Regions from separate parts of the Spirillospora sp. NPDC029432 genome, predicted to be linked through region 4. Evidence: riboswitches for the same ligand, from Rfam matches in the RefSeq annotation. Region 4 holds a riboswitch; each other region holds the start of a gene.
What was found. A riboswitch is a leader RNA that binds a small molecule or an ion and turns the genes downstream of it on or off. The one in region 4 is predicted to bind cyclic di-AMP.

Region 1 (5,850 bases), on a different contig from region 4:
CGCGAAGGTCGCGCTGTGCTCGGCCGGGGGAGCCGGCGCGCTGTTCACCGACGTCGTCCTGCTGGGGAGTGAGCGCCCGTGACCGTCCTGGAACCTCAGCGGCCGGGGATCCCGCTGCCGCAGCCGACGCCGGTGTCGCGGCCCTTCTGGGACGGCTGCGCCGCGGGCGAGTTGCGCTACCAGCGCTGCGGCGGATGCGGCCGCGCCGTGTTCGACCCGGCCTGGGACTGCCGCCACTGCGGTTCCGGTGCGCTGGAGTGGCAGGTGAGCGGCGGCCGCGGCGAGGTCTACAGCCACACGGTGGTCTGGCGCCCGCAGGCGCCGGAGTTCAGCGCCCCCTACGCCGTCGTGATCGTCACCTTCGACGAGGGGTTCCAGCTGCTCACCAACCTCGTCGGCGCCACGGTCGACGACGTGCGCGTGGGGCTCCGCGTGCGGACGGCGTTCCACGACGTCGGCGGAATCACCCTGCCCTACGTCGAGCCGGACGGGAGCTGAACACACGGGGATACACATGGGGATGAGGCCCTCATCTCGCGTACGCCCCGCTGGCCGAGACCGGCCGCCTGTCCCCGGGCCCGATGCGCCGTGGGCCTAGGCGGAGGGGGACGATCCTGTGATCATGGCTGTTGGTACGACGATGTACAGGACGCAGGGAGGGACCGTGGTCCGATTCGCCGTGGTCGGGATGACGTTGGCCGCCGCCTTTGCGATGGCGCCGAACGCCTCCGCCAAGGAGATCCAGGACGTCCACGTCAAGGAGAGCGAGAGCCGCATCGCCGCGGTCGGCCCAGGGTTCAAGCTCAAGGTGACCAGGCACGGAATCTCCTCGTCCATGGTGGAGGAGGAATTCGGGGATCCCGCCACGGGCAACGAGATCGTACGGCTGTCCACCGATCTGGCGGGGCGCACGTACCGTCCGTTCGTCTGCGAGAACGGCACGTACACGATCAACGCGGGCACCTTCCGGCGTGCTTACCGCTTCTCCTCGCTGGAACGGCGGCCCCCGATCTATCCGGAGCGGTTCCACACGTCGTTCCCCGGTTTCGTGACGCCGTTCATGGGTGAATTCGACGCCACCGTGACCGACGAGGCGGGCGAGACCCTCCGCGTGATGATCTCGGACCTCGCCTACGAGGCGCGGACGGCGGGCGGCGGTTTCCGCGGCACGTACCCCATTCACGGCTTCGTGGTGGATCAGAAGGGCAAGATCCGGGACCGCATCTCGCTGCTCGGCCGTTTCCGTTCCGGGCCGGGCGGCGCGGACGCCAGGTACTGGATCGAGGACCGCGGCACCTGCCACCAGAAGGCCGACCTCGGCTGGGGCGTGCCCAACACCGACCAAGTGGTGGTGACGGGCCCCTTGCTGGTCCTTCCGTTCAACGCCCCCGTCGTCACACCGAAGCGGTAGACAACGCGGGGACGTGAGGCGGCCGACCGTCACCGGCGGCCGCGCAGCACCGCATGATCTGGCCGGCTCTGGCGCTGTGAGCTGCTCGAAGCGTGAGTTTGTGGGTGTTTGCCTTCTCTTGGTGGTTGCGTTAGCTTGTCGTCCACCAAAGTGCCCTCCAGGTGCTTTGTCCCCTATGAGCACGATGACCTCATCTGACACCGTCGGGTGAGGGAACGGGCGCGATCCACGCGTCCTCCTGCCGCGTCCGGTCTCTTCGAGACCCGAGCACCAGGCCCTTCCCATGCGCACGCCACGGCGTGCGGGCCGAGCGCGCCGGCAGCCGCTCTCAGAGCACGCGGCCCTCGCATGGCCGCACAAACCAATCAGCGCCGCTCTTTCGCGCACGGGACACCGGGTCCCGTGAACGGGCCCAGCGCCCAAGGATCGCAGCGGCAACGCCGAGTCCGCCTTCATGGCGGAGCCGGGGATCCACCGTGCGCCGGACCTCAGCCGGTCCGCGCAGGGGTGAATCGGCCTGCCCTCAGAGCCGTAGGGCGACTTCCACGTCCGAACCCGTCAGCTAACCCGGTAGGCGTATTGGAAGCCAAGGAGTCCCCCTTGCAAGGCAAGCACAGCAAGAAGCGCGGCCCTCTGGGCCTGTCCCGCGGCGCCACCGGCGCACTGGTCGGCCTCGCCGTGGTCGGCGTGGCGGCGACGACCGTACACGCGTCGGCCGGGTCGTCCGGTCCGGACGGCGCGGAGAAGGCCGCCGCCGTCGCGACGATCCCGGCGGAGAAGCGGCCGGATGCCCGAAAGCCGTCGGGCGACGCGCGCGACGAGCAGGACGAGCGCTCCGAGGTGATCGCCCGCGCCAAGACCTGGCGTCCGCACACCGACCGGAGGGTCCCCTACAGCCAGAGCGACTACCACGACGGCTACCGGACCGACTGCTCCGGCTACGTGGCGATGGCGCTCGATCTGCCCAAGCCGGGCCCGAACACCGTGGGCCTGACGTCGTCGCGGTACACCAAGCGCATCAAGATGTCCGAACTCAAGAAGGGTGACCTCGTCATGGACGCCGAGGGCACCAACACGACCCGGCACGTCGTCATCTTCGAGAAGTGGGCCGACGACGAGCACACCTCCTACTGGGCCTTCGAGCAGCGCGGCAGGTACGGCACCGACCACCGGACGCGCGACTACGGCCTCGACTCCGGCAGCGAGTACAAGGCGTACCGGCCCAAGAAGCTGTGAACGAACGGTGAGAGCGCCCGGCCGGGCCACCCGGCCGGGCGCATCCGCTCGACCGCCATGCCCTCGTTTCCCATGCCGGACCGGTATCCGCGGAACGGAGTCACCGGTCGAGGAGCTGGGAGATCTCGTAGGCGGCCCACGGATCGCCGGCGTCGGCGCGGGCGCGGAGGATGGTGACGGCCTGGTCGGTGCGTCCCAGCTCCACCAGGTGGCCGACCAGCCAGGCGGTGGCATGGGCGTCGCCGGCGTCCGCGCGGGCGCGCAGCTCGGCTGCTCTGCCCTGCCGCGCCAGGAGTTCGGTGAGGCGCTTCCGGGCCCATACGGCCACCTCGGGAGGGCCTCCGTCGGCGCGGGCGCCGCAGAAGGCGATGGCCTCGTCCACACGTTCGCGCTGGACGAGGAGGTCCACCAGGTGCTGCGCGGCGCGCCGGTCCTTGGCCGCCAGGGGCCGCAGTTCCTCGATACGGCCTTGGAGTGCCAGCAGGTCGACGAGGCGGCCGGCGGCCCACCGGTGGTCTCCGGCTGCGGCGCGGTTCCGGAGCATGGTGATGGCCTCGTCGGTGCGGCCGTCCTGGACGAGCAGATCGATCAGCCGGCGTCTGGCCCAGGCGAGCTCGCCGGCCTCGGCCACCGACAGCGCGGTGGCGATGGCCTCGTCCACCCGCCCGCAGGCGCCCAGGACGTCCACCAGGTGCTGCCGGGCCTTGGGATTCGCGGAGGCGCGCAGCATGGCGATGGCCTCGTCAGGTTTCCCGTCGGCGGCCAGCATGTCCGCGAGGCGGCGCTCGGCCCACCAGGCGGGCACATGCTCGCGCAGAAGGACGGCCGCCTCCGGCCGGCGGCCCTGGCCGGTCAGGAGGTCCGCCAGGCGGGCACCGGCATGTCCGTCACCGGCCCTGGCACGATCTCTCAGCACCGCCTCCTGGCCTTGGTCGACCAGCAGGTCGACCAACCGTTCGGCGGCATAGGGATCGCCGGACTCGGCCCGCCGGGTGAGATCCTCCACTCGCCGGTGTTCGACCAGGAGGTCCACCAGCTGTTTCGTGGCGAACGGGTCCGCGCGCACGCGGGCTTCGAGGAGTTCGACGGCCTCGTCCACCCGCCCGTACAGGGGCAGCAGCTCGACGAGATGGTGCCGCGCCCAGAGATCCTCCTCTTCGGGGTCGTCGACGCGGGAACGCAGCAGCGCGAACAACTCCTCCGGCCGGTCCTCCCGCAGCAGGACGTCGACGAGCTGGTAGCGGGCGTACGCGGATCCCGCCTCGGCGCGGGCCCGCAGCTGCCGGGGTACGACCGAGCGCGCCAGGTGGTCCTGCAGGAGGGCGTGGCGGAACTGCCACGCCGTACCGGCCTGCCGCAGGATTCCCCGGTCCAGCGCGTCCGACAGGAAAGGCCACAGACGCCACGGGAGCCAACCCCGCAGAGCTAGGCGGAAATGGGTGACGCGAAAGAAGGTCCATGCCCACAGGCCGGCGCTGAACGCGGCCATCAGGCCGTAGACCGCGAACGCGGTCGCAGCGGCCGCCATCGCGTCCACGCCCTTGACGAGCGTGGCCATGACGGCGAAGGCCGCGGCACCGAGGACACCGGTGCCCACCCCCGCGACCAGCGCGTTGTCCAGGGTCGCGTAGATCGTTCCGCGCGGGGTGGAACGGCGCGACCGCGGGATGAACGACAGGCGGTTCGCCAGCCCCTCGTTCAGCGCCGGTACGGCCATCGCCAGACCGGTGCAGAGCCCGGCGGCCAGGCCGGGCAGCGGGGCGTGCAGCACCGCGCCCGCCAGCGTCCCCGACAGCGTTCCGGCGAGCACGGCGAGCCTGACGCGTTGAAAGCGACGCCAGCGTGGCGACCGGTACCGGGTCGGCACGTAAGCCGGGTGACCGCCCGGCCATAGGGGACGCAGGACCCCCAGCGCGCCGGCGCCGAGCGCGGTCACGACGACCAGGGCCACGCCGGCCCCTCGCGCCGGGCCGATGAAGACGCTCGCCGCGAGACCGGCCAGGACCGCGGCGGCCCAGCACGTGACCATCGCGGTGAAGACCTTGGTGACCTCCGGGAGCGGCAGCGCGTGGCTGTGCCGGCCGAGCTGCCACCACCACAGGTCCCGGTTCCCCGTCCGGTCGAGGTGGAAGGCCACGCACTCCAGCCACCGCACCACCTGGCCGGGAGTGTACGGGCGCGCCGTCGCGCTCCCGCCGCGCTGTGCGGAGTCGTACACGGTGGGGACGAACCCGTCCAGCAGCATGCGGGCGACGCCGTCGCGGTCGGACGGCCCCAGCAGTTCGGCGGGATCGGTGGCGGGCTCGCGGTAGTTCGCGCGGGCGAGCGACACCATCAGCGGCGTCGACAAGGCCTCGGCGAGCGGCCCGCCGGGGTGCGCGAGGAGGTGCTCGAACACCGGCTCCCAGCGCCCCCTGGACGGAGCCGGGTGCGCCAGGAAGTCGATCACGGCGTGGGTGTCGACGGGCTCGATCTCGACGACCGCCGCCCGCGACAGCACCACTCCGCTCCGCGCGACGACGCTCTCGTACTCGCGGCTGCGGCAGGTCACCACGACGGGCCGGCCCGCGGCGAACCGGTCGAGCGACTGGAGCGCAGGCACCCGGCCCTGCGGGGCGATCTCGTCCAGCCCGTCCAGGACCGCGAGGATCCGGCCGCCGGCCAGCAGCGCTTCCGCGAGCGACAGGCCGTCCCGCCCGGGCCCCGGCCGGTCGAGGAACCGGTACTCCTCCCGCAGCCGGCGGATCAGGTACGCCTTGAAGTCCTCCGCGATCGGATCCCAGGAGGCGATCGGCAGCAGGACCGGCACCGGCTCCGCGGGCCGCGAACCGTCCAGCAGCCCGAGGGTGAGCAGCATGGCCAGCACGCTCTTGCCCGCCCCGGCCTCGCCCAGGATCACCAGCTGCCGGTTCGGCAGCGCCTGGAAGGCCGACACGATCTCGCGCACATCGCCGCGCAACGGCAGCCGGTCCCAGTCCGCGCCCTCCTGGTCGTCCAGGACCACGGTCCTGCTCGCGGCCACCGCCCGTACCGTGGACGACCACCGCACCCGCAGCGGCAGCGGCTGCAGGACCATCTGGCGGGCCGCCTCCTCCGTCCACTGCAGGCGCACGGCCTCCGACAGCGTACGGACCGCCGCGTCAAGACCGCCTTCGCCCTCGCCGGGAACGGGCCGCTGGCGCGCCCACTCGACGGCCGCGACC
Region 2 (5,850 bases), on a different contig from region 4:
ATACCGGATGAGCCGCCGCAGGCTGCTGATCGCGGCGGCGCTGGGCGCGGTGGCGACGGTGTTCGGCGCGCTGATGATCGTTCCGGTGCTGTTCGGGGCGAGCCAGTTCATGTTCGGCGGCGGGGGCGCGGGCGCCGCGTGCGTGGACGTCTCCCAGGCGGGGTCGCAGCCCTCCGAGGCGAACGACGCCCGCGCCATCCCGGCCAACTACCTCGAGCTCTACAAGAAGGCGGGCAAGGACTACGGCATCCCGTGGAACGTCCTCGCTGGCATCGGCAAGGTCGAGACCAGCCACGGGACGTCCCGGCTGCCCGGCGTGCAGAGCGGCGAGAACTACGCGGGCGCGGGCGGCCCGATGCAGTTCCTGGCGGCCACGTTCAAGTCGTTCGCGGTCGACGGCGACAAGGACGGCAAGAAGGACCGGTACGACCCCGACGACGCGATCCCGTCCGCGGCCCGCTACCTCAAGCACAACGGCGCCCCGGAGCGGATGCGCACGGCCCTGTTCATGTACAACCACTCGTGGGACTACGTGAACCTCGTCCTCGACTGGGCCAAGAAGTACGTGGGCGGCGACTTCACGATCGTGCAGTCGAACGGCGTCGAGTGCCAGGACAACCAGCTCCCCGCGAACGCCGGCGAGCTGGTGCAGCGGATCATCGCGTTCGCGATGGCGCAGCGCGGGAAGCGGTACATCTTCGGCGCGAACGGCCCGGACGCCTGGGACTGCTCCAGCCTCCTCCAGGGCGCGTACCGTTCGGTCGGGCTCAACATCCCGCGCACCACGTTCGAGCAGTGGCCCTGGGGCGTGAAGATCGAAAAGGGCAAGGAGCAGCCCGGCGACCTGGTCTTCTTCAACTCGGGTCCCGGGACGTCCGCCAACAATCCCGGCCATGTCGGCATGGTGATCGGCAACGGCAAGATGATCGTGGCGAGCTGCTCGACCTGCACGCCGAACATCGGCGTCAAGCCGTACAAGCGCTCGGACTGGATCGGCTCGACCCGCCCGCTGGCCCGCCCGGAGATGAAGCGCCGGGTCGCCGAGCTGGCCGCCCAGCCCCGGTCGGGCTGACCGGGGCCGGGCGGCCTTCCGCTCCGGTCAGCAGGCGAAGTCGATGTCGGAGAAGCTCTCGTAGTGGTCGTCGGTGTAGTACATGCCGTCGTGCCCCTCGTCGCCGGAGGTGACGATGCGGCGGGCGCCGCGGTGGTCGACGCCGGGCGTCTCGACCGTGTACTCGCGGTAGAACCCCGCGGGCTCGTCCGGCAGGAGGCCCTCGCGGTTCTGGAAGACGGTGCCGTCCTGGGGATAGGGGTACGGGCCGCCGCGGTCGATGAGGCGGATGGTGTCGTCCGCTTCGGGCGGCAGCTCGGTCGCGCAGATCGGCGGGATGTCCGCGGCGATGACGGCCGCGAGCGCGGGCGGCCCGGCGAGCGGCTGGGCGGCCGGCGCGCCCTGGACGGCGGGGACGAGGAAGGCGGCGGCGACGAACGGGAGCAGGAGCAGGTGGCGGGGGGATTTCATGGGTTCGAGTGTGCGGGCCCGCCCCCGGCAGCGGTCAAGGCCGCCCGGCGGGTTTCAGGGGAAGTTGCCGATCGCATTACCCCCGCTTCGGCAGGACGTACCGGCCGCGCTCGGGGGTCCGGAGGCCGGGCGCGGATCAATTCGGTCGACATCGCGGCGCAGCGTGGCATGCTGGCCGCGTGGAGCCCGCGACAACGATCTCGATCGCCGACGAACTGCTGATCTTCCTGCCCTCCGCGCGCCGCCGGGCGCGGCAGGAGGTGGCGCACGACGGCACCTCGACGCTGGGGCACATCGTGGAGGCCCTGGGCGTGCCGCTGCCCGAGGCCGGCCGGCTGCTGGTGGACGGCGTCCCGGTCGAGCCCGGGCACCAGCCGGCCGCGGGCGAGGAGGTACGGGTGGAGGCGGTGTCCCGGCCGCAGCCCGTACCGCTGGAGCCCGGCCAGGCCGCGCCCCGCTTCCTGCTGGACGTCCACCTGGGCACGCTGGCCCGCCGGATGCGGCTGCTCGGCCTGGACACCGCGTACCACAACGACATGGACGACCCCGCGCTGGTCGTCCAGGCGAACGAGGAGCGCCGGGTGCTGCTGACGCAGGACCGCGGGCTGCTGCGGCGCCGGGCGCTGTGGTTCGGCGCGTACGTGCGCGGCTCGCGCCCCGACGACCAGCTGCGCGACCTGCTGGAGCGCTTCGCGCCCGCGCTGTCGCCGTGGACCCGCTGCACCGCCTGCAACGGCGTGCTGGCGCAGGTGGGCAAGGAGGAGGTCGAGCGGCAGCTGGCCGACGGCACCCGCCGCAGCTACGACGTGTACGGGCGCTGTACCGACTGCGGCCAGGTCTACTGGCGCGGCGCGCACGGCGGCCATCTGGAGCGGATCGTCGAGGACGCGGCGGCCGTCGTGGCGGCGGCCGGGACGGCCGGAGCCGCGCCCGGCTCGGCGCGGAGCGCGGCCTCCTGAGACGCTCGGCCCGCCCGTCCGGCATGATGCCGGGCAGAGAGGGGCTGGTCACGATCAACGTAGTGGTGGGCGCGGCGATCATTTCCGGGGGGCGGCTGCTGGCCGCGCAGCGGGCCGAGCCGGCGGCGCTGGCCGGCGGCTGGGAGTTCCCCGGCGGCAAGGTCGATCCCGGCGAGACGGACGAGGACGCCCTCGTCCGCGAGTGCCACGAGGAGCTGGGCGTCAAGGTCGCCCTGGCCGAGCGGATCGGCGGCGACTGGCCGCTGGTGCTGGGCGGCGTGCTGCGGGTGTGGACCGCCGCGGTCGTCGAGGGCGAGGCGCGCGCGCTGGAGCACCTCGCCCTGCGGTGGCTGGGCCCGGACGAGCTGTACGACGTCGCGTGGCTCCCCGCGGACCTGCCCATCGTCGAGGCCGTACGGCCGCATCTGGGCGGCTGACGGCCTCGCGGGGGCGGTGGGGCCGGGTGGGACCGGCGGGCCCGCGCCGGCCCGCCGGCCGGTCTCAGGAGATCCGGTTGGCGCCCGCGTAGTCGGAGCGGTCCGACATTTTCGAGATCTTCACCACATCGCCGGTCTGCGGGGCGTGCAGGTACTTGCCGTCGCTGAGGTAGATCCCCATGTGGTGCAGGCTGGAGCCGAAGTAGACCAGGTCGCCGGACCGCAGCTCGCCCTTGCTCACTTTCCGGCCCTCGCCGTACAGGGCGCCGGTGTAGTGGGGCAGGCCGGGCTTGCCGACCTTCCCGTACGCCCAGACGACCAGGCCCGAGCAGTCGAAGCTGCTGGGGCCCGCGGCGGCCCATACGTACGGGCTGCCGATCTTGGTGAGCGCCTTGCGGGCCATCTTGGCGGGCAGGTCGGAGCCCTTCACGGTCGCCTTGAGCCCGGTCTTGGGGTCCTTGACCCGGGTGGTGGTCAGCTTGTCCAGCTGCTTGACGACCTCGGTGACCTTGGCCTTGGCCGCCCCGCGCGCCTGCTGGGCCTTCGTCGCGGCCTGCTGGACGCGGGCCGTCTCGGCCTTGGCCGCGTTCTGCGCCCGGGTGGCCTGGTCGATCTGCGCCTGGAGCCGGTTCACGGCGGCGGCGCGGCTCTGCGCCAGGTACGCCGACGCGGACAGCCCGGAGGTGTCGGTGCCGGCGCCGTAGAACATGTCCGAGCCGCCCGCCATGTAGTTGGCGGCGGCGAGCCGGCCGAGCTCCTCGCGGGCGGGCGCGGCCTGCTGCTGGAGGCGCGCGGCCGTCTGCGCGGCGGTCCGCTCGGCCCGCTGGGCGGCCTTGAGGTCGACGCGGGTCTTGTTGTACGCCTCGGTCAGCTTCTCGGCCTCGGTGTTCAGCGCGTCCAGCCGCTTGCGGAGCTCGCTCTCGGACGGCTTGGGCTGCGCGGCGGGGGTGGCCGCGGCCCGTACGGCCGGGGGCGCGATCGTGGGTGCGGCCGCCGGGTGCACGGCGGCCTCCGCGGCGATCGGGGTCAGCGCGCCGAACGCGACGACCGTGGCAGCGGTGAGGGAGGGCACGGCGAAGCCGCGCCGTTCGCGAGCCGGTGACAAACCGGTGAACTCCTCTCCTTGGCCGCCTACCGGGTTAGCTGACGGGTTCGGGCCAGGAGTCGCCCTACGGCGCGCGGGGGTGCGCGCCGATTCACCCCAGGGGGCCTGGGTCCCCGGTTCCCCCGGAGGGGATTCGGCGGTCTCCGGCCGTCGTCCCGGGGGGCGGGACTCGGAACGACCGGATTACGGGAGAGTACAAAGTCCGGGCAAAGTTGGCCAAATAGCAAGATGTGCGGCGCGCGGGAAGACGTGGGCGGGCCGTCGACGTTGAACGCCCAGTAGAATCGAAAGAGTCGCAGTCTGCGGCGGAACCCCACACTCTCACCCAAGGCGAGACCGCATGCCCATCTCCACGCGTGACGACCTCCGGAACGTCGCGATCGTCGCCCACGTCGACCACGGGAAGACGACGCTGGTCGACGCCATGCTCTGGCAGTCCGGGGCGTTCCGCGACAACCAGGACGTGGACGACCGCGTCATGGACTCCGGCGACCTGGAGCGTGAGAAGGGCATCACGATCCTGGCCAAGAACACCGCCGTCCGGCACGCCGGGATGACGATCAACATCATCGACACCCCCGGCCACGCCGACTTCGGCGGCGAGGTCGAGCGCGGCCTGTCCATGGTCGACGGCGTCGTGCTGCTGGTGGACGCCAGCGAGGGCCCGCTCCCGCAGACCCGGTTCGTGCTGCGCAAGGCGCTGGCCGCGAAGCTGCCGGTGATCCTGGTCGTCAACAAGACCGACCGGCCGGACGCCCGCATCGACGAGGTCGTCGACGAGACGTACGAGCTGTTCATGGACCTCGACGCCGAAGAGGACCAGATCGACTTCCCGATCGTCTACGCCTCCGGCCGCGCCGGCCGCGCGTCCCTCACCAAGCCCGAGAACGGCGGGATGCCCGACAGCGAGGACCTCGAGCCGCTGTTCGACATCATCAAGCAGACGATCCCGGCCCCCTCGTACGACCCCGACGCCCCGCTCCAGGCGCACGTCACCAACCTGGACGCCTCCAGCTACCTCGGCCGCATCGCGCTGTGCCGGGTGCACTCCGGGATCATCAAGAAGGGCCAGTCGGTCGCCTGGTGCAAGCGCGACGGCAGCGTCGAGCGCGTCCGCATCAGCGAGCTGATGATGACCGAGGCGCTCACCCGCAAGCCCGCCGACGAGGCCGGGCCCGGCGACATCATCGCGCTGGCCGGCATCGCCGACATCATGATCGGCGAGACCCTCGCCGACCCCGACGACCCGCGCCCGCTGCCGCTGATCACGGTGGACGAGCCGGCGATCTCGATGACGATCGGCACCAACACCAGCCCGCTCGCCGGCCGCGAGAAGGGCACCAAGGTCACCGCCCGGCTCGTCAAGGACCGCCTGGACCGCGAGCTGGTCGGCAACGTCTCGATCCGCGTCCTGCCGACCGAGCGTCCCGACGCCTGGGAGGTCCAGGGCCGCGGCGAGCTGGCGCTGGCCATCCTCGTCGAGAACATGCGCCGCGAGGGCTACGAGCTGACCGTCGGCAAGCCGCAGGTCGTCGCCCGCGAGATCGACGGCAAGAAGCACGAGCCCGTCGAGCGGCTCACCGTCGACCTCCCCGAGGAGCACCTGGGCGCGGTCACGCAGCTCATGGCCGTCCGCAAGGGCCGCATGGAGCAGATGACCAACCACGGCACCGGCTGGATCCGGATGGAGTTCCTGGTTCCCGCCCGCGGCCTGATCGGCTTCCGTACCGAGTTCCTCACCGAGACCCGCGGCACCGGGATGGCGCACCACGTCTTCGAGGGCTACGAGCCCTGGTTCGGCGAGCTGCGCACCCGCCCGTCCGGGTC
Region 3 (5,850 bases), on a different contig from region 4:
GGTCTGGATCCAGCCCTGCCCCCGCACGTGCCCGTCCGCGATCAGCCCTTCGGCCTGGCCGGCGGGCGCCAGCTGCTTCACATAGGACTGGCACAGCGTCTCGTCGCTGTCGGCGAACACGTAGCGGGCCGCGTACGCCTGCTGCTCGTGCAGCCAGACGTAGAGGGCGATGGGACGGCGCAGCATCCTGGCGAACCACTCCGCGGAACGCCCCGCCAGCTCGTCGATGCTCCCGGTCGCGTCCAGCGCCCACGGGGACGGGTCCTCGGGGAGCGAGTGGAGCTGGCTGTGGAGCCGGTCGCCGCGGACCCTGTCGCCGGCGAAGTGCACGCCCAAGTCCACCAGGGCCAGCCTGGCCTCCGGGTCCCCCAGGGAGACCGACGCGACGAGCGCGTCCGTGACCTCGTCCCAGGACACCGTCCCGTACACGGGCTCGCCGGAGGGCGTCCCCGACCGCTCGGCCGTCTCGGCGACGAAGGCGCGCTCCTGAGGGGTGAGGTCGTCCTCCAGGCCGTCCAGCTCGAAGATCACGCGATGCGACATGCCGGGAAAATACCGCGACCGGACCGTTGCCGTACGGTGCCGGCATGGCCCCTAGGGCACGCGACGAGCCGGACGGCCGGACCTGGCCTCGCGACCGGTCGGCATGCGCTGGGTATCGCCACGCCGCAACCGACGCCTTTACCGTGAGGCAGACTCGGCGACACTGCTGGAGGAACGATGCCCCCACCCGAGAAGCGCCTTCCTGGGCAGAGCAACGCCGAGTACGAGGGACGCCAGAACCCGAACGCGAAGTTCCTCGGCACCCAGTCGCTGTCCGGCGGCGGAGACCCCTCCTTCATCGTGAGGATCTCCCAGGCCGTCTTCGCCTGGATCACCCGCCGCGGACGCAAGTCGAGGTAGGCACGCCACGGCCCGGCCCGCCGCTTCGACCCCGCACTGGCAGGGAAACGGCTAGAAGACCGAAATGTGTACGTGGTCGTAGTGGTTGGCGGTGATGCCGCCGCGGTTCTCCATCATCCGCCAGCCGGGGCTGCGCATGTCGTAGATGCGCTGGCGCCAGATGACGTACTTGATGCCGAGCTTGTTGGCGTTGGCGATCGCGTAGTTGGCGGTGCGGTCGCCCTGGGAGCGGCCGCTGGCGGACGGTGAGGAGCCGCCGGTACTGACCATGAAGTCGCAGGCGTGGCCGGTGCCGTGGTCCTGCGGGTCGCCGGTGCTGCGGACGCAGCCGATGGTCGGGAACGGGCCGAACTCGATGTCCAGGGTGTTCTTGACCTTGAGCATCCGGGGCGTGACGCCGCCCATGCCCACGCTCGGGGACTCGGGCTTGTACTTCTTCACCAGCGCCTGGATCTTGGACTTCTGGCCGAGGAGGTCCTTGATCTCCTTCTCCAGGCCCTTGATCTTGGCCTCGTACTCCTTGCGGGCCTTCTCCTGCTCGTTCACCAGCTTCTGGATCTGCTGGACCTTGTTGGACTGGTTCTGCGCGACGTGGCTGGCCAGGCTCATGTTGCTGAGCGCGTTGGACGGGTCGTCGGCGGCCAGTACGGTGACGCTGGGGTCGGTGCCGCCGCTCATGTACTGGTTGGCCGCCAGCTGGGCGACCAGGCCCCGGGCGACGCGGAGGTCGGCCTGGAGGTCCTTGGACTTCTCCTGGGCCTTCTTGACGCCGTACTGGGCGTCCTTGAGCTTCGCCAGGTCGCCGCCGTACGCCTTCTCCAGTCTCGCGATCTGGCGGTTGTACTTGCTGATGCGTCCGGAGTCGCCGGGGTCGGCATGGGCCGCGGGCACGGTGCCCGCGGTCAGCGGCAGGGCACCGGCGAGCGCCACGAGTGCCAAGGCGGGGCGCCGCAGCCGAGCGTGCCACCGGCGGGTGGAGTTGGGGGTCTCCACGTCCTCTCCTCTCCTCGATCGCCTACCGGGTTAGCTGACGGGTTCGGGCCGGGAGCAGCCCTATCACCGTCCGCTGGTGGCGGGCGGTGAATTCACCCCGGCCGGCGCGTGCCGGGCGTGAAGCCCGGACCCGCCGGCGTTTGGGTCCCCGGTTCCCGGACGCGGGGGGACGCGCCGGGATTAGGCCGGTTCGGCCGGCCCACCCCGGGGCCCAGGGCGAGTCACCGACCGAACAATAACGAACTGTTCGGAACCAATCGGATCCTCGCCAAGATTAAACGGTGGGGACAGTGGAATGGTTCATCCGCCCGCCGGGCCCGGCCCCCCGCTGGGAGCCGGGCCATCTTACGTGACGCGACTCACAGACCCGACTTGTAGAGCAGCCGGTTGGGCGTTCCGCTCCCAAGACGACCGATTTGTCCCTTTGTCGAGTTGTCGTTCAGCCATTTCTGCACCTGCGGGAAAGTGGCGGTCCTCTTCCCGGCCAGGTACAGGGCCGCGACCCCGCTGACGTGCGGGGCGGCCATCGACGTGCCGCTCAGCGTGGACTTGCCGCCGCCCGGCCAGGTCGAGGTGATCCCGTAGCCCGGCGCCAGGATGTCCAGGCACTTGCCGTAGTTCGACCAGGTGGCGCGGTTGTCGTGGATGGTCGTCGCGCCGACCGCCATGACCCAGCCGGCGCTGGACGGGGACGTCTTGCAGGCGTCCTGGCCCTCGTTGCCGGCCGCGACCGTGGTGAACACGCCGGACCGGGAGAGCTTCTCCACCGCCGCGTTCAGCGCCGCCGACTTGCCGCCGCCGATCGACATGTTGGCGACCGCGGGCTTCGCCGCGTTCTTCTGCAGCCACTCGACGGCGGCCACGATCGTCGAGACGTAGCCGTAGCCGTCGGCGTCCAGCACGCGCAGGCCGCGCAGCCTGACGTTCTTGGCCACGCCGTACGTCGCGGAGCCGATCGTCCCGGCCACGTGCGTCCCGTGGCCGTTGTGGTCCCAGCCGTCGCCGTTGAACTCGGGGGCGACCCAGACCATCGAGGCGCGCCCGCCGAACTGCGGGTGGGAGTGGGCGAGCCCGGAGTCGATGACGTACGCGTTGACGCCCGAACCGGTCGACTTGTACGTGTACGTCTTCGACAGCGTCTTCTTGCGCTGGTCGATCCGGTCCAGCCCCCACACCGGGGACTTCTGCGTGGTGGACGCCCGGACGATCTGGTCCTGCTCGATCGCGGCGACCGCGGGGTCGCGGCGCAGCCGGTCGAGCTGGGACGTGCTCAGCTTGGCGGCGAAGCCGTTGAGGACGCGGTCGTACCGCTGCACCTTCGCGGCCTTGACCCGCGCGGCCGCGCCGGCCGGCGACGAGCCCGACTTCATGGTGACGATGTACCGGCCCGGGGCCGGGGTGCCCTGCGCCGCGGCCACCGGGACGGGCGGCGCCTGGGGGGCGGCGGCGAAGGCGGGCAGGGTGGCGGCGGTACCGGTCGCGGCGACCGCGCCGATGATGAGCACCCTTCGGGGGAAAGTCCGCAAGAGCTCTCCTTCTCTCACGCGGGGGCCGCGCACGGCGCCCGCGGCCGGGGTCGAGGCGACCCTGGGCGGAGGTACTTTATTGGATCTCTGCTGGACATAGCCTTTAAATCCGGCATTTCGGCTACGCCGACCGAATCAGGCCAGGAAGGGGCTCGCGGTTCAGTCGCGGCTGAGCTTGCCCTGGTAGCCCACCTGGGAGCTGCCCGGCGCCGACCACACGTACTGCAGCGACCCGTCCGGCTGCCGGCTCACCAGCACGTCACCGGCCGTGCAGGGCTTGGCGATGGTCAGCGACATGTGCAGCTGCCGGTTGGTCCCGCGGGCGAACGCGAGCGTGCCCGTGCAGCCGTTCTGCGGGTACACCGCCCGCGCCGCCTTCGTGCCCTTCTCGAACGTCACCTCGACCGGGAACGTGGCGCCCCGCCCCGTGTTGACCAGCGTCCCCTTCCACGTGCCGGCGAACGCCTCGGGCACGGCCGTGACCGGGGTGTCGTCGATCCCGTCGGCCTTCCCGGCGGGCGCGCCGTCGTCGTCCCCGCGCATCTGCGGCCAGAGCACCAGGCCGATGATCGCGACACCGACCAGCACCCCGATGGTGAGCGAGAGCGCCACCCCGAGCAGATGGTTGCCGGGCCGCGGCAGCCGCGCCAGGAGCCCGGCGAACCCGCTCTCGCCGCCCGCGGGCGGCAGCGACAGGATCGCGGTGGAGGTGCGCTCGTCGTCCTCGTCGCCCCGGCTCGCGCCCATGCCCGGGATGAGGTGCGGCGTCGGCTCGGTACGGTCCGCCGGATCCGGCGGGGGAGCGGTGGCGAGCGGGGCCATCGCCTGGGTGGCGGGGTCGTGGTCGAACACGGTGTCCTCGACGCGCGGCGTGTCGACCCGGGTGAGGTCGGACGGCTCCTGCGGCGGCCACTCGTTCCGCGGGCCGAGGACCGCCGGGAAGGCGGGCGCTCCGAAGCTCGCGGGCGGCGACGCGGCCGGCACCTGAGCGGGCGCGGGCTCGGGCTCGGGGTGCGGTTCCCGTTCGGGTTCCGGTTCGGGCGCCGGTACGGCCGCGGCGGGCCCCGGGGTGCCGGCGAGCGCGCGGCCCTCGGCGACCAGCGACTCCGGCATCCGGTCGGCGAGCGGGCCCCCGCCGTCCAGGAGCCGGCCGAGCAGCCCGGCCGCGGTGGGCCGCTTGGCGGGCTCCTTCGCGAGCGCGTCCGCGACGATCCCGCGCAGGTAGAACGGCAGCGCCGTGATGTCCGGATCGTCGTACATGATCCGCTGCATGATCTCGGAGGGCGAGCCCTCGCCGAACGGCGGCCGCCCGTTCGCGGCGAACAGCAGCACCGCGGCCCAGCCCCACACGTCGGCCGCCGGGCCGATGTCGACGCCGCTGAGCTGCTCGGGCGCCTTGTACGACGGGTCGTCGCCGATCCGGCCGGTCGGGGCGGCGTTGACCGCGTCCAGCGCCTGGGTGAGGCCGAAGTCGCTGACCTGCGGACCGTTCCGGCCGAGCAGGACGTCCCCGGGCTCCAGGTCGTGGTGGACCGCTCCGGCCCGGTGGGCGGCGGCCAGCGCGACCGCGGTGCCGACCGCGAGCCGCTCGACGACCGCCGCGCCGCGCGGGCCCTCGTCGGCGACGAGCTGCAGCAGCGAGGGGCCGTCGACCCACTCGCCGACGACGTACGGGCGATCGCCCTCGACATCGGCGTCCAGGACCCCGGCCGTGCAGAACCCGGACACCTTCCGCGCCGCGGCGAACGCGCCGGCGAACCGCGACCGCGCCGCCGGCTCGCCGCTCACCCGAAGGTGCAGCACCTTCACCGCGACGGTCCGGCCGGACCGGTCGCGGCCGCGGAAGACGGCGCCGTGCTCGCCGACGCCCAGCCGGCCCGTGATCTCGTACTCGCCGAGCCGTCGCGGATCACCGGGCTGCAGGGGCAGCGCCTCGGCCATCTACACAACCTCCGTGACTCTCCTGCCGGGGAACGGTTCCCCGGCCGGTCTCCCGGATTCCCGACATACCGTGCAGACCGTGTACGGCGCGGTCATCCTCCCACCGGCCCGAGGGTTCCCGTGCCGGCGGCCGCGGCCGGGCGGCGTCGGGCCGGGTAGCGTCGGGCCGTGCCGCGAACACCTCTCACTCGTGCCGCGCTGGACGAACAGCGCAGCGTACTCGGCCTCCCGCCGTACGCCGGAACCGACGAACCCGCCGAGCTGCGCCGCTCGGCGCTGGAGACCGTCCTGGCGGCGTACGACGCGGGCGCCGGGCCGGCCCGCCCGATCCTGCGGGGCGCCGTCCGGCACCTGCTGGACCGGCTCGCCGAGCTGGCCCCCGGGCGCTCGGTGGAGGTCCGGGTGCCTCCGTACGCGGCCGTCCAGTGCATCGACGGCCCGCACCATACCCGGGGCACCCCGCCGAACGTGGTGGAGATGGACGCAG
Region 4 (5,850 bases):
GCCCAGCTCGTCGGCGGCCAGCTTCACCAGGTGGTCGACCGCCGCCTTGGACACCCCGTACGCGCCGAACCAGCGGTGCGTGTTGGACGAGGCGATCGACGAGATCGCCACGAAGGCGCCGCCGCCGGTACGGGACATGAGCCGCGCCGCGTGCTTGAGGGCGAGCATCGTGCCGGTCGCGTTCAGGTCCATCGTGTCCCGCCAGGCGGCGGTGTCGAGCTGGGGGAGCGGGCCGATCGAGCTGCTGCCGCCGGCGGAGTGGACCACGGCGCGCAGCGGGCCGGCCTCGGCGGCGGTGCGCAGCGCCGCCGCGATCTGGTCCTCGTCGGTAACGTCGGCCACCGTCCAGCCGCAGCCGATCTCCTTGGCGGCGGCCTCCAGGCGCTCGGCCGTACGGCCGCAGATGGTCACCGCCGCGCCGTCGGCCGCCAGCCGCCGGGCGCAGGCCAGGCCGATCCCGCTGCCGCCTCCGGTGACCAGCGCGGACGTGCCTTCGAGCGTCATTCAGGGCTCCAGAGTGGTTCGGGGGTCTCGAATCCGGCCGGGGCGCCCCAGGCGTTGCGGTGGGTGACCTCGTGCGCGGGACGGCGCGCGGCCACGCCCCACCGGCCGGTGGGGTAGCCGAACGAGACGCAGCAGGACATGGTCCAGTGCTCGTCCTTGGGGACGCCGAGGATCTCGTAGGTCTCGTCCGGGTGGAAGAAGCCCAGCACCGAGGTGAGGGAGCTGCCGACGCCCTCGGCGCGCGCGGCCAGCTGCGCGCTCCAGACGGCGGGGAAGATCGAGCCGCCGTTCGGGTCGAACCGGGTGAAGGCGAACAGGAACAGCGGGACTTCCTCGAAGTGGTCGGCGAGCCACTGCGCCGACCGCTGGACGCGCAGCATCTGCGCGTTGTCCGGCTCCTCGGGGGCGGCGCAGGCGGTCTCCAGCCGGTCCTTGTAGACGGTCTTCCAGAGCTGGTCGATGGAGTCCCGGTACAGCGGCCCGAGCCGGCCCTTGGCGCCGGGGTCGTCGACGAGCAGGAACCGCCAGTCCTGGGCGTTCCCGCCGCTGGGCGCGCGCACGGCGGCGTCCATGATCCGGCGCTGCACCTCCAGCGGCACCGGGTCGGGGCGGACCCTGCGCATGGCGCGGGTGGTGTAGAGGGCCTCGTGCAGGTCCATCGGCGGCTCCGTTCGGAGACGGGTGTCTAGACTAGCGTCACAACCAAGCAAGCGATAGGGCGAAGAACGATCTTCTGGATGCATCCTCGCCCGCGGGCGGCGCGGCGGACAAGGCCCCGCGCGCCCGCCCGCCCGTGCCCGGCGCGCGATGGGAACGGATGTGCGAGAAGATGGCGTCCGTCACCCGATCGGCCATCCCGAAGGAGGCGCGTTGAGCGGCGATGCGCGGTTCACCGTGACCCGGACGCTGAGCAAGGAGCAGCAGGCCCGCCGGGAACGGCTGGTCGACGCCGCCCGGCTGCTGGCGCTGGAGGGCGGCTACCCGGCCGTGACCATGCACGACGTGGCCGACCGCGCCGGTGTGGCCAGGGCCACGGTCTACCGCTACTTCGCCACCAAGGACCACCTGATCACCGAGGTGGCGGGCGACTGGGTGCACCAGGTCACCGACGACATCGACTCGCTCGCGGTCGGCGACACCCCGGTCGAGCGGCTCACCGCGCTGCTGGAGCGGATCATCCGGGTCGGGGCCGAGGAGATCCCGCTCACGTCGGCGATCGTCCAGGCGGTGACGTCCGAGGACTCCTCGGTCGAGGACGACCGGCTGGTGCTGTTCATGACCCTGCGGGACCGGCTGGCCGCCGCGATCGGCGACCCGGTGCCCGAGCGGGACGAGGTCGAGGTCGTCCTCGGCCACGTGCTGCTGGCCGCCCTGGTCAGCCTGACCTCGCTGCGGACCCCGGTGGACGAGGTCGTCGCCATGGTCACCACCGCCGGGCGGCTCGTCCTGGCCGGCGCCATCGCGGGCGCTGCCCCGGCCGCCGCCGGAGCCGCCGGCGCGGAGGCCGCCACCGGGCCGTGACCCGGGTCACTTTCGGGTGCGGCTTGGGAGCGGGGTGTGGGTGCGCGTGTGAGGCACGTCTCACGGCGCTCGTGACTCGGCCTTGGTGTGGCCTTTGTCGCTGAAGGCGCAGGTGAGACGGTGTAGAGGCGGGGTTTTGCCTGCCCTGCTCGGCTAGCGGGCCGTGCCCATGCGGCCGCTCGTCGCGCGTTCCTTCGGGGCTGGGCGGCGCATCGGGAGCGGGGCCCCGTCGGGCCGTACGGGGACCCGTTCGGCGAGGGAGCGGGCCAGCCGCAGGCCCCCGGCCACGCAGAGCGCGAGGGCCAGCACGGCCAGTCCCGCGAGGCCCAGCAGAGCGATCGCCAACAACCCCAGATCCGGCAGCATCGCCGCGTTCCCCTCCCGGTGCGTACGGGTCGATCGGACACGAGAGTCCGAATCGTTCCCCGATGTCGGGAAGAGATGCGGGGTTCGTGTGGTTTTGAACCTGTGTCCGCGTGCTTTGCACCGGATTTGCCACGAGCTAGAAGTTTGATACCTTCTGACCACCTCTGGGCGATGCGCCCCATGCGTCGCCATTGGCAGGCGGGCCGAGCCGACCGGGCCGGATCCCGCCGAACGCGGTCGCGTGTGCGGATCAAGACCCGCGCGAACCGTCCATCCATCTGATCGCAGTGCCGGTGGCCCCTGAACGGCCGCCGGACCGCCGAGTCCGTTCCGCGCCGAAAGCGGCGCCTGGAGCCGGGGACCCAACCATCTGGGGTGAATCGGTGCACGTCCGCGTGCGCTGTAGGGCGACTTCCACGCCCGAATCCGACAGCTAACCCGGTAGGCGGCCATGGAAGAAATCAGGAGACCCCTGCTGTGTCGTTCCGTATCTCTCCCGCTCTGCTCGCCGACCTTCGTACCCGTGCGAGCGAGCTGACCACCCAGACCTTCGCCCTTCGGGGCCGTGCCGCGGCCGGTGTGGCCGGCGGCGCCGCCCTGGGCGTGCTCGCCCTCGGCTCGGCCGTGGGCGCCGCGGCCTCCACCGGCGCCTCGGGCGCCGAGGTCCAGACCGTCGCCGGTGTCGCCGGCGTCGGCAAGGCCGGCCACACCGCCGTCCAGCCCGAGCAGGTGACCGGAAGCGAGGCCCAGAAGGCCACCGGGACCGTCGCCGGCAAGGCCGCCGACGCCCAGAAGAAGGCCGGTTCCGCCAAGAAGGCCACCGCCAACGCCAACTCCGCCACCGCCAAGGAAGTGATCTCCCTGGCCAAGAAGCAGGTCGGGATCAGCGAGGGCAAGGGCGGCCAGACCAAGTTCCACGACTGGTACGTGGGCACCGACAACGCCAAGCTGACCGCCGCGCGCGACGGCGGCAACGTGTCCAGCTACAACGGCGCGCAGTGGTGCAACATGTTCGTGTCCTGGGTCGGCGCGCAGACCGGCGTCAAGGGCATGGGCTGGGACGCCTACACCGTCGAGCACGCCAAGTGGTTCAAGAAGACCGGCCGCTGGGGCCACGAGGCCAAGCCCGGCGCCGTGGTGTTCTTCTCCTGGAACGGCGGCGGCATCAACTCGATCGAGCACGTCGGCCTTGTCGTCAAGGACAACGGCGACGGCACCGTCGACACCGTCGAGGGCAACACCGGCAACGCCGTGAAGGAGAAGACGCGGCAGAAGTCGCAGATCGTCGGCTACGGCTACCCCGACTACCGGAACAGCTGAGCCACTCCCGCACAACCCCTGGTCCGAGGGCGTCCGCACCTGGTGCGGGCGCCCTCGGCGCGTTCTCCGGGCTTCCGAGCGTTCCGGGACAGAACACGAGAATCCGTGAATATTGACGTCCACTTGATCCCGTGTCGACCCGGTGATGGACCTGGCTGGAAATCACTGTCCCGGAACGTCTGAAAGGGGATGGGATGCGGGTCCGGCCGGACGTCAGTGTCGTAGTGATCGCCTACAACGACGCCGGACGGCTGCCGCGCGCCGTCCGCTCGGCCCTGGGCCAGACGCTCGGCGGCGTCGAGGTGGTGATCGTCGACGACGCCAGCACCGACGGGACGGGCGAGGCCGCCGACCGGTTCGCGGCGGCGCACCCGGGCCGGGTCCGGGCCGTCCACCTGCCGGAGAACTCCGGCGGCTGCGGCCGCCCCCGCAACACCGGCGTGGAGCTGGCCCGCGGGGACCGGGTGATGTTCCTCGACAGCGACGACGTCCTGGACCGGCACGCCTGCCTCACGATGGTCGCCGCCGCCGAGGAGACCGGCGCCGACCTGGTCTCGGGCCTGTGCGTCCGGTCCCACCTGGGCCCGAAGGCCCGCGAGACGCCCTGGTATCCGCGGCTCTACCGGCGCCGCGCCGTCCACGACTCCGTCCTCGACCATCCCGACCTGCTGTACGACACGCTCTCCACGAACAAGTGCTACCGGCGGGACTTCCTCCTGGATCGCGGGCTCCGCTTCGTCGAGGACCTGCACTACGAGGACCTGCTGTTCTCGGCCGAGGCGTACCTGGCCGCGGACCGGATCGCGGTCGTCCCGCACCGGGTCTACACCTGGTACGTGGAGGCGGACGCCGACCGCCCGTCGATCTCCAACCGCCGCCGGGAACTGCGCAACCTGGCCGACCGGCTGGAGATCCACCGCCGTATCGACCGGGTGTTCCGGGCGCACGGGGCGGCGGACCTCAAGGCGGCCAAGGACGTCAAGTTCGTCAACCACGACCTGCTCCTCTACCTCGACGACCTGCGGGCCCGCGACGAGGAGTACCGGCGGCGGTTCCTGGAGCTGGCCCGGCCGTACGTCGCCGGCCTGGACCCCGGGACGCTGGCGGCGGCCAGGCGGCTGCCCGCGATCGCCGCGTACATGGTCGGGCGCGGCGATCTGGAGGGCGCGATCTCCGCCGCCGAGTTCGCCCGCAAGAAGATCCCGGAGCTGCGCGCCGAGCTGGTCGAGCACGAGGGCCGCGTCTACTGGGGGGAGCGGCACCTGCGGGACGGGCCGGGCCGGGAGATCCTCGACGTCACCGCGCTCGGCATCCACGCCCGCCCGCTGACCGAGCTGCGGCCCGCGACCACCGCGACCGCGCTGCGCCGCGCCGGCCGCCGCGCGCGGCTGACCGGCCTGGTCGCCAACCCGCTCGGCCGGGTGCCCGCCGGGGCCCGGCTGCGCGGCGAGGTGGAGCTGCGGGACCGGCGGCACCGCCGCCGGACCGTGCGGTTCCCGGCGGAGTTCGCCCACCGCGGCGACGCGATCGAGTTCCGCGCCGGGCTCGACACCGCCCGCCGGGTCCGGCCGATCGGGCTGGTCGACCCGCTGTGGGACGCCCGGCTGATCATGCGGGTGAACGGCGACCGGCTCGTCCTCCGGATCGGCCTGGCGGGCGGGGGCGCCGGCGTGACCGGTGTGCCGCTGCCGGTGCGGCCGCGGCTCACCCGGCTCGCGGGCACGCGGCTGAGGCCGTACGAGACGGAGGCGGGGAACCTGTCGTTCGTCCTGGAAGGCGGCGGGCTGCTGACCGAGCCGTTCAAGGCGGCCCTCCGTGCCCTCCGCCACAGCCCGGCCTTCCGGCGGGCCTGGCGGGGGCTGCGCCGTGCGGAACGGTCGGCGCGCTCCCTGCGGGCGGCGCTGCGGCGCCGGCTCACCGCCCGCAAGACCAAGATCGCCGTCTTCAACCGGGTCCTGTCCAGGCTTCCCGTCCGCAAGGGCACGGTCGTCTTCGAGAGCCATCTGGGCAAGCAGTACTCGGACAACCCCAAGTACATCTACCGGGAGCTGCGCCGCGCCGGCGTCCCCGTGCGGGCCTACTGGTCGTACGAGGGGAGCCCCAAGGGCTTCCCGAAGGACGCGGCGCTCGTGCGGCGCG

Region 1: another riboswitch for cyclic di-AMP. It lies ahead of AB0881_RS18425 (hypothetical protein); the one in region 4 lies ahead of AB0881_RS30455 (CHAP domain-containing protein).
Region 2: another riboswitch for cyclic di-AMP. It lies ahead of AB0881_RS37690 (C40 family peptidase); the one in region 4 lies ahead of AB0881_RS30455 (CHAP domain-containing protein).
Region 3: another riboswitch for cyclic di-AMP. It lies ahead of AB0881_RS05440 (DUF4200 domain-containing protein); the one in region 4 lies ahead of AB0881_RS30455 (CHAP domain-containing protein).

The regions. Positions count from the first base shown of each region.
Region 1 is NZ_JBEZWH010000020.1:78,717-84,566, reverse strand. It holds gene AB0881_RS18440 (thiolase family protein) at 1-82, shown strand, start outside; gene AB0881_RS18435 (OB-fold domain-containing protein) at 79-498, shown strand; gene AB0881_RS18430 (hypothetical protein) at 665-1,411, shown strand; cyclic di-AMP (ydaO/yuaA leader) riboswitch at 1,840-2,003, shown strand; gene AB0881_RS18425 (hypothetical protein) at 2,012-2,647, shown strand; gene AB0881_RS18420 (hypothetical protein) at 2,748-5,850, opposite strand, start outside.
Region 2 is NZ_JBEZWH010000088.1:535-6,384, reverse strand. It holds gene AB0881_RS37715 (hypothetical protein) at 1-11, shown strand, start outside; gene AB0881_RS37710 (NlpC/P60 family protein) at 8-1,072, shown strand; gene AB0881_RS37705 (ribonuclease domain-containing protein) at 1,100-1,522, opposite strand; gene AB0881_RS37700 (Mut7-C RNAse domain-containing protein) at 1,702-2,481, shown strand; gene AB0881_RS37695 ((deoxy)nucleoside triphosphate pyrophosphohydrolase) at 2,508-2,918, shown strand; gene AB0881_RS37690 (C40 family peptidase) at 2,983-4,023, opposite strand; cyclic di-AMP (ydaO/yuaA leader) riboswitch at 4,031-4,172, opposite strand; gene typA (translational GTPase TypA) at 4,364-5,850, shown strand, end outside.
Region 3 is NZ_JBEZWH010000005.1:75,524-81,373, forward strand. It holds gene AB0881_RS05430 (hypothetical protein) at 1-543, opposite strand, end outside; gene AB0881_RS05435 (hypothetical protein) at 721-903, shown strand; gene AB0881_RS05440 (DUF4200 domain-containing protein) at 955-1,896, opposite strand; cyclic di-AMP (ydaO/yuaA leader) riboswitch at 1,900-2,093, opposite strand; gene AB0881_RS05445 (S8 family peptidase) at 2,256-3,422, opposite strand; gene AB0881_RS05450 (serine/threonine-protein kinase) at 3,582-5,363, opposite strand; gene AB0881_RS05455 (sterol carrier family protein) at 5,532-5,850, shown strand, end outside.
Region 4 is NZ_JBEZWH010000051.1:48,634-54,483, reverse strand. It holds gene AB0881_RS30475 (SDR family oxidoreductase) at 1-504, opposite strand, end outside; gene AB0881_RS30470 (nitroreductase family protein) at 501-1,163, opposite strand; gene AB0881_RS30465 (TetR/AcrR family transcriptional regulator) at 1,375-2,025, shown strand; gene AB0881_RS30460 (hypothetical protein) at 2,179-2,391, opposite strand; cyclic di-AMP (ydaO/yuaA leader) riboswitch at 2,715-2,854, shown strand; gene AB0881_RS30455 (CHAP domain-containing protein) at 2,869-3,711, shown strand; gene AB0881_RS30450 (CDP-glycerol glycerophosphotransferase family protein) at 3,906-5,850, shown strand, end outside.